DNA from 3 places in the Amycolatopsis orientalis genome. Region 1 is predicted to be linked to each of the others. Evidence: riboswitches for the same ligand, from Rfam matches in the RefSeq annotation. Region 1 holds a riboswitch; each other region holds the start of a gene.
The links. Region 1 has a riboswitch for S-adenosylmethionine ahead of SD37_RS27335 (aminotransferase class V-fold PLP-dependent enzyme). Riboswitches for the same ligand answer to the same signal wherever they lie in the genome.

Region 1 (4,153 bases):
ATCCCGCTGTCGTCCGGGGTGCCCGGCGCGCAGGAACTGGTCGACGCGGTGTTCGTGCTGGTCATCGTGCTGACCCTGCTCCAAGGGGCGACGTTGACCCCGCTGGCCAGGGTGCTCGGGCTTGCCCAGCACGCCGAAGCGCACGAGATCGACGTCGACTCCGCGCCGCTCGACGAGATGGGCGCGGAGCTGCTGCAGGTCCGCATCAACGCCGGATCCAAGATGCACGGCGTCTACCTGGCCGAGCTGCGGCTCCCGGTGGGGGCGACGATCAGCCTGCTCGTCCGCGACGGCACCGGGTTCACGCCGAACAAGAACACCCGGCTCCAGGAACGCGACCAGTTACTAGTCGTGACCACCTCCGAAGTGCGTGACGCGGCCGAACGACGACTCCGCGCCGTCGACCGCGCCGGCCGCCTCGCCAGGTGGAAGGGCGAATCCGGCCAGTAGGTCACGGACCCGCACCAGCTGTTCGTCGATTGATCTCAGAAAATTCTTCCCCTTTGTACTCCTTTTGCATTACTTTCCCGGCAATCGACTCCATCGAATGGGTGAGTGTCACGGGTTAAGGAGTACGTAGGGTGACGAAACTGCTGGCGCGGTTCACTGGCCTGGGGGTCACCGCCGTTCTCGTCGGAGTGGTTCTGTCGGCGCCCGCGGCGGCCGCGGGCGCGTTTCCGGCGTTCGGCTTGCCGTTCGACACCGGCCAGTCGGTCTACTCGGCGGGGATCCACTCGGACAACGGGAACTCCGGTGTGAAGAACGCCATCGACTTCAGCCCGGCGGACAAGACCGTCCGCGCCCCGCTGGCCGGCACGGTCCGGATCCAGCACTGCGACGGCGGCGACTGGGTGACCATCGACCACGACGGCGGCTGGCGGACCGGGTACTACCACCTGGAGGGCATTTCGGTCACCGACGGCCAGCAGGTCGTCCCGGGCGACACCCTCGGCCGGACCGGCAACGCGCTGCCCTGTGGCGGCAGCAGCACCGGCGCCCACGTGCACTTCACCCTGTGGACCCTGCCCGCGGCCGCCGCGCAGGGTGGCGACTCGCGCGACTTCGGCGTCGGCGCGGGCAACTGGAACGGGATGTCCTACGACGAGGTCTCGACGAAGGTCGCCGAGGCGTACGGCGAGGCGGTCGACGGCAAGACCTTCGGGGGCTGGCAGTTCACCGCGGGCACCGAGCAGTACTCGGGGGCCGCGACCGAGATCTCCTCCCGCTCCGTCGTCCCCCTGCCCGGCCGCTTCCGCGCCTGACTCCGACCCCGCGTTCAGTCCTCTGGATGCGGTACTTGCGCGCGCAAGTACCGCATCCAGAGGACTGAACGCGGGGTTCTTCTCGCTTGCGGAGTACGTGAGCGGCGTCTCAACATGCGGACAAGGGGTGGCTTGATCGCCCGGGCATCCGCTAACTTCGTCCCTAGGTCACGAGTGTCAGCGTCAAGCCCCGGCTAGCTGACCGGCAACCCTCCTTCCGCGGTGGGGTGCCCCGGGTGAGGACCTGGCTCGTCGCGTGGTGCGACGGGCAAGCGCGGGATCCTCGTCGGGTCCCCTGGCCCGGAGGATGACGATGACCCTCGCTCTCGATCGTACGACCGCCGACACCGCCGCTGTCGCGGAAACCGTTGTGACGCAAGAAATCCCGACGGTGGCGTGCGCCGATCTGCGGGTTCCGCTCGTCACCGGCGGCGACATCGGGTACGCCAACCTCGACCACGCGGCGAGCGCTCCCTGTCTGGACAAGGTGCGCGACGCCGTCGACGAGTTCCTGCCCTGGTACGCCAGCGTGCACCGCGGCGCCGGATTCGCCTCGCAGGTCTCCACCAGGCTTTACGAGCGCACGCGCGGAATCCTGCGGAACTTCGTCGACGCGCGCTCGACCGACACCGTCGTGTTCACCCGCAACACCACCGATTCCTTCAACCTCCTCGCGCGCAGCCTGCCGAAGCACACGTCGGTCGTCGTGTTCGACACCGAGCACCACGCCGCACTGCTGCCGTGGAAGGGGCCGAACGTCCGGCGGCTCCGTACGCCTCGCACCCGTCTCGCCGCGGTGTCCGCTGTGGACGAAGCGCTCGCGGACTGCCCGCAGGGCCCCCGGCTGGTCGTCATCACCGGCGCCTCCAACGTGACCGGGGAACTGTTGCCGGTCAAGGAGATCGCCGCGGTCGCGCGACGGCACGGCGCCCGCATCGCCCTCGACGCCGCCCAGCTCGCCCCGCACCGCAAGATCTCCGTGCGCAAGCTGGACGTCGACTACATCGCGCTCTCGGGCCACAAGCTGTACGCGCCTTTCGGTGCCGGTGCGCTGATCGGCCGCGCCGACTGGCTGCGCGCCGCCCAGCCGTACCTCGCCGGTGGCGGCGCGACGAAGCTCGTCACCCGCGACTCCGAAGACCTCGGCGTCGTGTGGAACGCCGGTGCCGAGCGGCACGAAGCCGGTTCCCCCAACACCGTCGGCGTCTACGCCCTCGGTGTCGCCTGCGAAACGCTGGCCGGGCACTGGGACGCGATCGAGGCCCACGAAGACGAACTGCTGGCCCGGCTGCGGCGCGGTCTCGCCGGTGTCCCCGGGTTCGCCGAGTTGCGGTTGTTCGACGCGCCGGTCGACCGGGTCGGCACGCTGAGCTTCATCGTCGACGGCTTCGAGCCCGGCTGGCTCGCCGCCGTCCTCTCCGCGGAGTACGGCATCGGGGTGCGGGACGGCGCGTTCTGCGCGCACGTCGCGACCAAGCGGCTGATCTCCGCCGCCGGTTCGGCCGGCCAGCAGGCCGTCCGGGTCAGCCTCGGCCTCGGCAGCACCGCCGAGCACGTGGACCGGCTCGTGCTGGCACTGCGCCAGATCGTCGCCCGCGGCGCCCGCTGGCAGTACGAGAAGCCGGAAGGCCGCTGGGTGCCGGAGAACGATCCCCGGGAGCTTCCCCCGTTCTGCGCCTGACCCGCTACCCTCACCCCGCATGGGGAACGAGCGGCCGCGTTACTGGTTTCCGTTGGCATTGCTGGGGTTCGCCCAGCTGATCGTGGTGGCGCTGTCGTTCGGCCCGCCGTGGTCGGAGGGCTGGTTCGCCTACGCGCCCGCCACGGGCGGGCAGCAGTTCCTGACGCAGAACCTGTACGGCGTGTAAATGAGCCGTGGAAACGCGATCGCGTTGGACGCGTCGTTCTCCGGCGTCGGCCGCAACGACGGCTGGCTGTTCGCCGTACTCGCGGTCTACCTCGGCACTGTGCTCTTCTACGCGGTCAAGGCCAGGCGGGCGGGGGACGGCCCGCGGTGGTGGAAGGTCTTCGCGCTCGCCGTCGGCGGACTGGTCGGCATTCTGCTGGCGGATCTGGTCGGCTACTGGGAGTTCGACATGGACGGCGACGTGCGGAGCGCGGTGCTGCTGACGGCGGGCCTGCTCCTGCTCGCCTGGCTGGACCGAAGTGTGCTGCTGCTGGTCATGGCCGCGGCGTTCGTGCTCTGCGCGGTCGTGCTCGCCCAAGGACAGCTCGCGCTCCTGCTGTCGTCACTGGTCGTGCTCGCCGGGGCGTTCGCGGCGCTGCTGAGCAGGCCGAAGGCGGCCGCCGAGGGGGACTGAGCACGCTCCGTGGACAATGGGGGAGTGAGTACAGAGCCCGAGACCGCGCCACCGTCGCCGCCGTTGCCCAAGAAGCGCGTCGCCGTGGTGTTCGTCGTCGCCGCCGTGCTGTGGGGGATCGATCTCCTCACCAAGCAGATCGCCGTGTCCACGCTGGAGGGCAAGCAGCCGGTCGAGTTCCTCGGCGGGCTCGTGTACTTCCAGCTGGTGCGCAACCCCGGCGCCGCGTTCTCGATGGCGACCGGGCTGACCTGGGTGCTCGCGCTGGTCGCGGCCGCGGTCGTGGTCGCCATCATCTGGCTGTCGCGGCGGCTTCGCTCGACAGGCTGGGCGATCGGCCTCGGCCTGGTGCTGGCGGGCGCGCTCGGCAACCTGACCGACCGGATCTTCCGCGCGCCGGGCCCGCTGCAGGGGCACGTCGTCGACATGATCTCCGCGTTCGCGCCGAACGGGCAGGGCTGGGCGATCTTCAACGTCGCCGACTCCGCGATCTGCGTCGGCGGCGTACTCATCGTCATCCTTTCCCTGCTGGGCAAGGACTATGACGGAACATCCACAAAGGACAAGAAG
Region 2 (4,153 bases), 4.3 Mb from region 1:
GTACTGGTCATCCCTCGATTGTCGGGCCAGATTCGAACAAGTGCACGGTATCGATCGGGTGGATGATGATCACGCTCCGGCAGCCCGAACTTGCTCCCATCACTCCGTAGGAGGACGTAGGTTGCGTCGGAGACGGTCTAAGGATGATGCGGTGGAGCTTCGGGGGAACGGGGCCTGGCGCCATTCATCTGCTCCCACTCCTCACGGAGGACTCCATAGACAACGGCATCGTGCACACCGCCAGACCAGCGCCGAGCGCGCCGGAACCGGCCTTCCTCGACGAACCCCAGCCGTCGTCCGACGGCGATCATTCCCGGGTTGCCCGAGAACGTGGCGAAGTCCAGGCGGAGTGCGTCGGTGCGGGAGAACAGGTAGGTCGTCCACAATCGCAAGGCCTCGGTGCCGAACCCGCCGTTCCAATAGCGCTCGTCGTAGATGGCCAGCCCCAGTCGTCGCCAGTCGGTTTGCCTGCTCTCCCAGTACCAGCTGACCTGACCGATCAACCGGCCGTCGCTCAGGTCTGTCACCGCAAGGCTGCTGCGAGGGTCGGGGCGTTCCGACTCGGCCGTGGTGAGCTTGAGCGCCGCCGATTCGGTATCCGCGGCTGACGGAAGGCCGAAGTACGGGCCGTTCGTCTTATGCCATGGCCGAGCGGGATCGAGTAGGTCGCGGAGCGATCGGATATCCGACGGCCGCCAGTCACGCAGCCGGACTTTCTCACCTTCGAGTGCGACGTTGTCCACCGGCCAATCGTGGCCCACCGGGGCTGGCTACGATCGTCAGGTGACTGAACTGCTCGGGCCTGCGGAGATCAGGGCGTTGGCGGCCGAGCTGGACGTACGTCCGACCAAGAAGCTCGGCCAGAATTTCGTGCACGATCCGAACACCGTGCGCCGTATCGTCGACCTTTCGGGGGTCGGCGAAGACGACGTCGTGCTGGAAGTCGGACCGGGGCTCGGCTCGTTGACGCTCGGTCTGCTCGCGACCGGCGCCAAGGTCGTCGCGGTCGAGATCGATCCCGTCCTGGCCGGACGGTTGCCGCACACGGTGTCCGAGCGGGGCGGGGCCGAAAGGCTGACGGTCCTCGAGGCGGACGCGCTGCGGATCAAGGCGGAGGACCTGCCCGAACGGCCAACGGCGCTTGTCGCGAATCTGCCGTACAACGTCGCAGTTCCCGTCGTGCTTCACCTGCTCGCCGAGCTGTCGTCGCTGACCAGCGGTCTCGTGATGGTCCAGACCGAGGTCGCGGACCGGATGGCCGCCGGGCCGGGGAGCCGGACGTACGGCGTGCCCAGCGTCAAGCTGGCGTGGTACGGAAAGGCGCGCAAAGTCGCCGCGGTGCCCCGATCGGTCTTCTGGCCTGTGCCGAATGTGGATTCCGCATTGGTCGCCTTCGAACGTGGCGACTTGGTGTGGTCCGTGGATCGGCAGCGACTGTTCGCGGTCGTCGATGCCGCCTTCTCGCAGCGGCGAAAGACTTTGCGCGCGGCGCTGGCGTCATGGGCCGGTTCCGCCGAACGCGCGGGGGAGTTGCTCGAGAAGGCGGGTGTCGACCCCAAGGCGCGCGGCGAGCAGTTGGATGTTCATCAATTCGCTCGTATCGCCGCAGCGGCCGAGTGACCAGCGGGTGGGCATGAAGGGCACCGCCCGGCAGATGCCGGCCCAGGTCAGCACGACGGCGTAAACCCTCTTCTCGATTTGCGCAGCTCTAGCCTGTCTTAGCAGGCAGGGGCCTCGAGGGGTAGCCGGGAACGCTACCGCTTTCCCATATTCTGGACACTAGATCCTGTAGTATGGACGCGACCAGACGTGTGATCTGCGCCTACGCGCTTGCTTTCATCCAGTGGGATCGGTTTTACTCAGTGAGCCATCCCGAGCGACTGAGAGACCTGGCTCGCCGAAGTCGCAGCAACCACCCTCCACAGGGCAGGTGCTACCGCCAGGACCGATGGAGGCTGTGCCTAATGAACAGGGTCACCCACCCGCTCCTGCTGACCAGGCGACGTGTCGTCGATGAAGGTCGCCGCACGGTAAGTGCGTGTCGACGCTCCACCGTTACTGCCTGAGTCTTTCCCTTACCTCTGAAATCCGTCCGGTCTGGACGGTTAATCGGTGACGGTTGGCGCGCTCGAAAGAAGCGGCGCCCCATTCGCATGGAGCCTTTCGTGATCACTGTCGAAAACTTGTCCAAGTCCTTCCCCCTCAACGGAAATCCCGTCGTCGCCCTACGCGACGTCAGCGTGGACATCCAAGCCGGCTCGCTGTTCGGAGTCGTCGGTCCGGCGGGCTCCGGCAAGTCGACCCTCGCTCGTTGCATCGGGCTGCAGGAACGCCCTGACCGGGGCGTCGTCCGGCTCGACGGCCTCAACACCGGCACCCTGGACGGACGCCGCCTGCGCGAGATCCGCCGCCAGGTCGGTGTCGTGAGCACCAAGCCGGAGCTGCTCGCGGAGCGCACCATCGCCGGCAACATCGCGTCACCGCTCGAGCAGCTCGGCCTCGACGGCCCGCAGCGCCGGACCCGGGTCGGCAACCTGCTCGACCTCGTCGGACTCACCCCGCGCGCGGGGCAGCGACCGGGTGAGTTGTCCGAGGGGCAGCTGCGTCGGGTGGCGATCGCCAAGGCCTTGGCCGCTGGGCCGTCCGTGCTCCTGGCCGACGACCCGACCGCGGGTGTGCGGCCCGAGGAGTCCGGGGCGGTGTTGACCGTGCTCGACCGTGCGCGCGCGGAGCTCGGCGTGACCGTGCTGCTCACCACACCTGACGCCAGCGTGGTTCGCCGTGTCTGCGATGACGTGGCGGTTCTCGAGGCCGGTGCGATCATCGAACGTGGGACCGTGCTCGACCTGGTCTCCGACCCGAACAGCCGGACCGCGCAAGCGCTCCTGCCTTCGATCGAGACCAGCCGGGCGCAGGCTTCGAAGTACGACCGCGCGGTGGACGTCGTGCTTGTCGGCTTCGCGTCGGTCGGCGCGCTGCTTCCTGAGGCCGCCGGTCGCTTCGACGTCGAACTCGCCACCATCGGGGGTGGTCTGACCCGCATCGGTGACACGCCGGTCGGCCGGTTCCGCCTCGGCGTGCGCGGTGAGCACGCGGATGCCGCCCTCGCCTGGATCGCCGAACGGGGCGGTCACGTGACTCACCCGGTCCGCGGACCGCAGGGTGTCGCTGCCTGAATCCTTCACGTGCGGGTTGTCCTGGACGGATTTCGTCCAGGACAACCCGCTCGTGTCTGACTCGTCCCGTTCTCTTTTCTCCTGGTGACAGCACAAGTGGAGCGGCCACGTAGGCTTGACTCGTGCTCGCCGTCGTACCGCCCCCAGTCACCGTCAGGGTTCCCGCCAAGGTCAACCTGCACCTGTCGGTCGGTGACGTACGTCCGGATGGCTACCACGAGCTGGTGACCGTGTTCCAGGCGCTTTCCCTGACCGACGAGGTGACCGTGGCGGTCACCGAGGACCCCGGCGTCGAGGTCTATGGCGAGGGTGAAGGTTCCGTACCGACCGGGGCCAACAACCTGGCGTGGAAGGCGGCGCAGGCGCTGGCGGCCCACGTGGGCAAGGCGGACGGCGAATCCAAGGTCCGCGTGGTACTTCGCAAAGGCATCCCGGTCGCCGGCGGGATGGCAGGCGGTAGCGCTGACGCCGCCGCGACCCTGGTCGGGCTCGCGTCACTCTGGAAGCTCGACATCTCCCGCGATGAGCTGGCCGGTATCGCCGCCAAGCTCGGCAGCGATGTCCCCTTCGCTCTCTATGGCGGGACAGCGCTGGGAACGGGCCGGGGTGAGCAACTGGTACCGGTCCTGTCTCGGCATACCTTCCACTGGGTGCTGGCGTTCGACCAGCGTGGTCTTTCGACCCCTCGCGTGTTCGGCGAACTGGACAGATTGCGTGAAGAGGGCACTCCGCCGCGGATCGGTTCGCATACGCCGGTGGTCGAAGCGCTGGCGTCCGGTGATCCGAGGCAGTTGGCACTGTTGCTGGGCAACGATCTCCAGGCGGCTGCCGTCTCGTTGCGTCCTGGCCTGCGGCGCACGTTGAGGGCGGGGGTCAACGCGGGGGCGCTCGCGGGCACCGTGTCCGGGTCCGGGCCGACCTGCGCGTTCCTCTGCGCGGACGCCCAGTCGGCGGTCGAGGTCGCCGCGGAGTTGTCC
Region 3 (4,153 bases), 810 kb from region 1:
GCCGCGGGATTCCCTTGCTGGAGCTGAGTATCGGGCAGCGGCTGGAGTGGCCGGGGCTGTCATTGGACGTGCTGGGGCCGCGGTACGTCACGCGGCGATCGGTCCTCGAACAGGACGGCACGGTGATCAACAACGGTTCGGTCGTCCTGCGTGCCGGGACACCGGCGGGCCGGGTGCTGCTGACCGGCGACGTCGAACTCGCCGCGCAGGCCGACCTGCTGGCAGAAGGGATCGATCTGCGTGCCGAGATCTTGAAGGTGCCGCATCACGGAAGCCGTTACACGGCACCGGATTTCCTCAACGCCGTCACGCCGAGGGCCGCGTTGGTGAGCGTCGGCGCCGGGAATCCCTACGGCCACCCCAACAAGTCCACATTGGACAACCTGGCGGCCGTCGGCGCCTCGATCGCCAGGACGGACACGGACGGCGACACCGCTGTCGTCACCGACGCGCGAGGCCTCGCCCTGCAGCGCCGGGGTGAGCCCCGCGGCCCGCCTCGTTCCTGAGGCGGGCCGGCGGGAACTCAGATGCCGAGTGCGTCGCGGACAGCGTCGGCCGAGGCGCTGACGGTGGCCTTCGGGCCGACCTTGTCCTCGATCGCGTCGAGGGTCTTGAGGCCGTCTCCGGTGATCAGCAGCACGATCTCGGCGTCCGGGTCGAGCTTGCCGGTCTCGATGAGCTTCTTGGCCGTCGCCACGGTGACCCCGCCGGCGGTCTCGGTGAAGATGCCTTCGGTGCGGGCGAGCAGCCGGATGCCTTCGACGACCTCTTCGTCGGTGACGTCTTCGATCGCTCCACCGGTGCGGTTGACCACGTCAAGGACGTACGGGCCGTCGGCCGGGTTGCCGATCGCCAGCGACCGGGCGATGGTGTCCGGCTTGACCGGCTGGACGACGTCGTGGCCCGCGCGGAACGCGGCCGAGACGGGGGAGCAGCCGGTGGCCTGCGCGCCGAACACCTTGTACGGGGTTTCCTCGACGAGGCCGAGCTGCCCGAACTCGCGGAAACCCTTGTCCACCTTGGTGAGCTGGGAACCGGACGCGATCGGCACCACGATCTGCGGCGGAAGGCGCCAGCCGAGCTGCTCGGCGACCTCGAAGGCCAGCGTCTTGGAGCCTTCCGAGTAGTAGGGCCGGACGTTCACGTTCACGAACGCCCAGCTCTCCTGCTCGGCGGCGAGCTGGGTGGCGAGCCGGTTCACGTCGTCGTAGTTGCCGTCGACGGCGATCAGGTCACCGTCGTACACGGCGGTCGTGAGGATCTTGGCGCGTTCGAGGGTCTTCGGGATCAGCACGACCGACCGCCAGCCGGCGCGGGCCGCCGCGGCGGCGACCGCGTTGGCCAGGTTGCCGGTCGAGGGACAGGCGAGCACCTCGAAGCCGAACTCGCGTGCGGCCGCCAGCGCGACCGCGACCACGCGGTCCTTGAACGAGTGGGTGGGGTTGCCGGTGTCGTCCTTGACCCAGATCTTCTTGACACCCAACGCTTTCGCGAGCCTGTCGGCCTGGACGAGGCGGGTGGCGCCGGGTTCGGTGTTGGGGATCTCTTCGACGTTCGAGGGAACGGGAAGGAGTTTCTTGTAGCGCCAGATGTTCTTCGGCCCGGCTTCGATGTCCTCGCGGCGCACACGGCCGAAGTCGTAGGCGACCTCGAGCGGTGAGAAGTCCTCGGCGGAAACGAATTCGGGGGCGAGCGGCTGCCGGTGTCCCTCTTCCTTCGACACCAGTTCGACGGCCGGTCCGAGATCCGGGGTCTTGGTGGTGGAGGTCGTGCCGAGGGTTGCGGTCATCGCGAGGTCCTTTCCTCATCTGCCCCGCCGAGGCGGGCCGGAATTGGCACCGTGTTCGTCAGCTACCCCGCGATCGCGGGATGACAGGCTGACGCCGGTTGCCGGGGCTTCATCGGGCCGTTCCCTCTGCCCCTCTGGATGAGCGGTATTCGATTGTCGGCACGCGCTTGATCGCGTCGCCTCGCCAACACCGTACGACATGGGGCCGGAGTCCGGCCACCGTGCCCGGAACACATCACCGGACAAAGCACACGAGAGGACGAGTGGGAGGATCGTCCCCGTGACGACGCAAGCTTCCGCCCCATCGCCGCTGGTCCTGGTTCTCGGTGAGGAAGAGCTGCTGATCGAACGCGCGGTCCGCGCCGCTTCGGACGCGGCCAAAGCGGCCGACCCGACGGCGGACCTCACCCGGATCCGGGTGTCGGACCTCACAGTTCCCGCACTCGCGGAGATGGTCAGCCCCTCGCTGTTCGCCGAGGGCAGGGTCATCGTCCTCGAATCCGCGCACGACATCTCGCAGGAGCTCGCCGACGGGGTGATGGCCTACGTCAAGGCGCCCGCCGAGGGCATCGTGCTCGTCGTCGTGCACAGCGGAGGCGGCCGGAGCAAGGCCGCCAAGGCGCTTCCCGCGGCCTTGAAGAAGGCCGGGGCGGAGGTCGTCGAGTGCCTGAAGCTGACCAAACCCGCTGAGCGGGAATCCTTCGTCCGGAACGAGGTCCGCCGGGTGGGCGGGAAGATCGACGGCGCGGCCGTGCTCGCGCTGATCGACGCCGTCGGCTCGGATCTGCGTGAGCTGTCCTCGGCCGCGACACAGCTCGTGGCGGACGCCGGGGGGACGGTGGACGAGCAGGCTGTCCGCCGCTACCACCGGGGCCGCGCGGACGTGAACGGGTTCGCCGTCGCGGAGAAGGCCGTCGCCGGCGACAAGGCGGCGGCCCTGGAGTCACTGCGCTGGGCGATGCAGCTGGGTGTCCCGCACGTGCTGGTCGCGGACGCCCTCGCCGACGCCGTCCGGACGATCGCGCGGGTGTCCGGCGCCGGGCGCGGGAACCCGAACCAGATGGCGGGCGAGCTGGGGATGCCGCCGTGGAAGGTGCGCAAGGCCCAGGGGCAGGCACGCGGCTGGGGTCAGGACGGTCTCGCCACCGCGATGCGGATCGTCGCCCGGCTCAACGCCGAGGTCAAGGGAGTCGCGGCCGACCCGGAGTACGCGCTGCAACGCGCCGTCCTGGAGGTCGTCGACGCCCACGGCACCGGCCGCTGAACATGACGAAGGGCCCCGGCGACTCGCGTCACCGGGGCCCTTCGCGAGGCAGATCAGAGAGAGTTCGCGCGCTTCGCGAGCGCGGACTTCTTGTTGGCGGCCTGGTTGGCGTGGAGAACGCCCTTGGTCACGGCCTTGTCCAGCTTCTTGGCCGCGTCCTTCTGCAGCTCCAGGGCCTTGGCCTTGTCGCCGGAGTCGGCGGCCTCGCGGAACTTGCGGATCGCGGTCTTCACCGAGGACCGGATCGCCTGGTTGCGCTGACGCGCCTTCTCGTTGGTGGTGATGCGCTTGATCTGCGACTTGATGTTGGCCACGGGGGCACTCCTTCTTGATCTCTCGGTGGTTTCACCGCCGCGCTGTGACCGGCCCTGCGCGCTCGGAAGCGGCGCGGGTTTCCTCCATGACGGAATGCCACACGGCGGTGAAGGGCCAGCTTAACAGCCGTCCCCGGGCCGATCGCGGCCGCCTCCGGACGTGCGATTGCGGTACGGTGAAGATCGCAGTGCCTAGGGTTCCGCCGCTTGCCCGCCCAGCGAAGCACACAATCAGGGCAGGCGGGTCAGGTCCGAGCGGCACCATCGGCGGAGCCGGAAGCGCCGCCGTTCATCTGACGGGACAAAAGCCTGGAGGACCGGGTTTTCCGCATGCGCGGGAAACGTGAAAGGTCCACAGTGAACGCCACCGCTCTGTCCTTGGTCCTCGCCGCCGCCGTCATCCACGCCGGCTGGAACCTGGCCGCCAAGCGGATCCGCCGCGGCGGGGCCCGGTTCGTCTGGGCCTACTACAGCCTCTCCGCGGTCATGCTCATCCCCGTCATGGTGATCTCGCTGGCCGTGGAACCGCAGCGTCCACAGTGGACTTGGCTGCTCGCCTCGGCGGTCACGGCGGTGCTGCACGTCACCTACGGCGTCGTCCTCCAGCGGGGGTACGCCGTCGGCGACCTGTCCGTCGTATACCCCCTCGCCCGCGGTACCGGGCCGCTGATCTCGGTGCTCGCGGCCGTGGTGCTGCTCGGTGAGCGGCCGGGCCCGCTCGGCCTGGTGGGTGCCTTCCTCGTGGTCGGAGGGGTGCTGGTCATCGGTACCGGGCGCGCTCCGGCG

Region 2: linked by a shared signal. The riboswitch ahead of SD37_RS05550 (methionine ABC transporter ATP-binding protein) and the one ahead of SD37_RS27335 (aminotransferase class V-fold PLP-dependent enzyme) in region 1 are both predicted to bind S-adenosylmethionine.
Region 3: linked by a shared signal. The riboswitch ahead of thrC (threonine synthase) and the one ahead of SD37_RS27335 (aminotransferase class V-fold PLP-dependent enzyme) in region 1 are both predicted to bind S-adenosylmethionine.

The regions. Positions count from the first base shown of each region.
Region 1 is NZ_CP016174.1:6,334,578-6,338,730, reverse strand. It holds gene SD37_RS27345 (potassium/proton antiporter) at 1-450, shown strand, start outside; gene SD37_RS27340 (M23 family metallopeptidase) at 582-1,262, shown strand; SAM riboswitch class IV at 1,429-1,543, shown strand; gene SD37_RS27335 (aminotransferase class V-fold PLP-dependent enzyme) at 1,576-2,943, shown strand; gene SD37_RS43915 (hypothetical protein) at 2,963-3,130, shown strand; gene SD37_RS27330 (hypothetical protein) at 3,131-3,583, shown strand; gene lspA (signal peptidase II) at 3,608-4,153, shown strand, end outside.
Region 2 is NZ_CP016174.1:1,139,843-1,143,995, forward strand. It holds gene SD37_RS41830 (DUF222 domain-containing protein) at 1-11, opposite strand, end outside; gene SD37_RS05540 (GNAT family N-acetyltransferase) at 138-743, opposite strand; gene rsmA (16S rRNA (adenine(1518)-N(6)/adenine(1519)-N(6))-dimethyltransferase RsmA) at 784-1,620, shown strand; SAM riboswitch class I at 1,865-1,955, shown strand; gene SD37_RS05550 (methionine ABC transporter ATP-binding protein) at 2,166-3,176, shown strand; gene SD37_RS05555 (4-(cytidine 5'-diphospho)-2-C-methyl-D-erythritol kinase) at 3,299-4,153, shown strand, end outside.
Region 3 is NZ_CP016174.1:7,147,451-7,151,603, reverse strand. It holds gene SD37_RS31080 (ComEC/Rec2 family competence protein) at 1-506, shown strand, start outside; gene thrC (threonine synthase) at 524-1,789, opposite strand; SAM riboswitch class I at 1,802-1,934, opposite strand; gene holA (DNA polymerase III subunit delta) at 2,070-3,053, shown strand; gene rpsT (30S ribosomal protein S20) at 3,107-3,367, opposite strand; gene SD37_RS31060 (EamA family transporter) at 3,698-4,153, shown strand, end outside.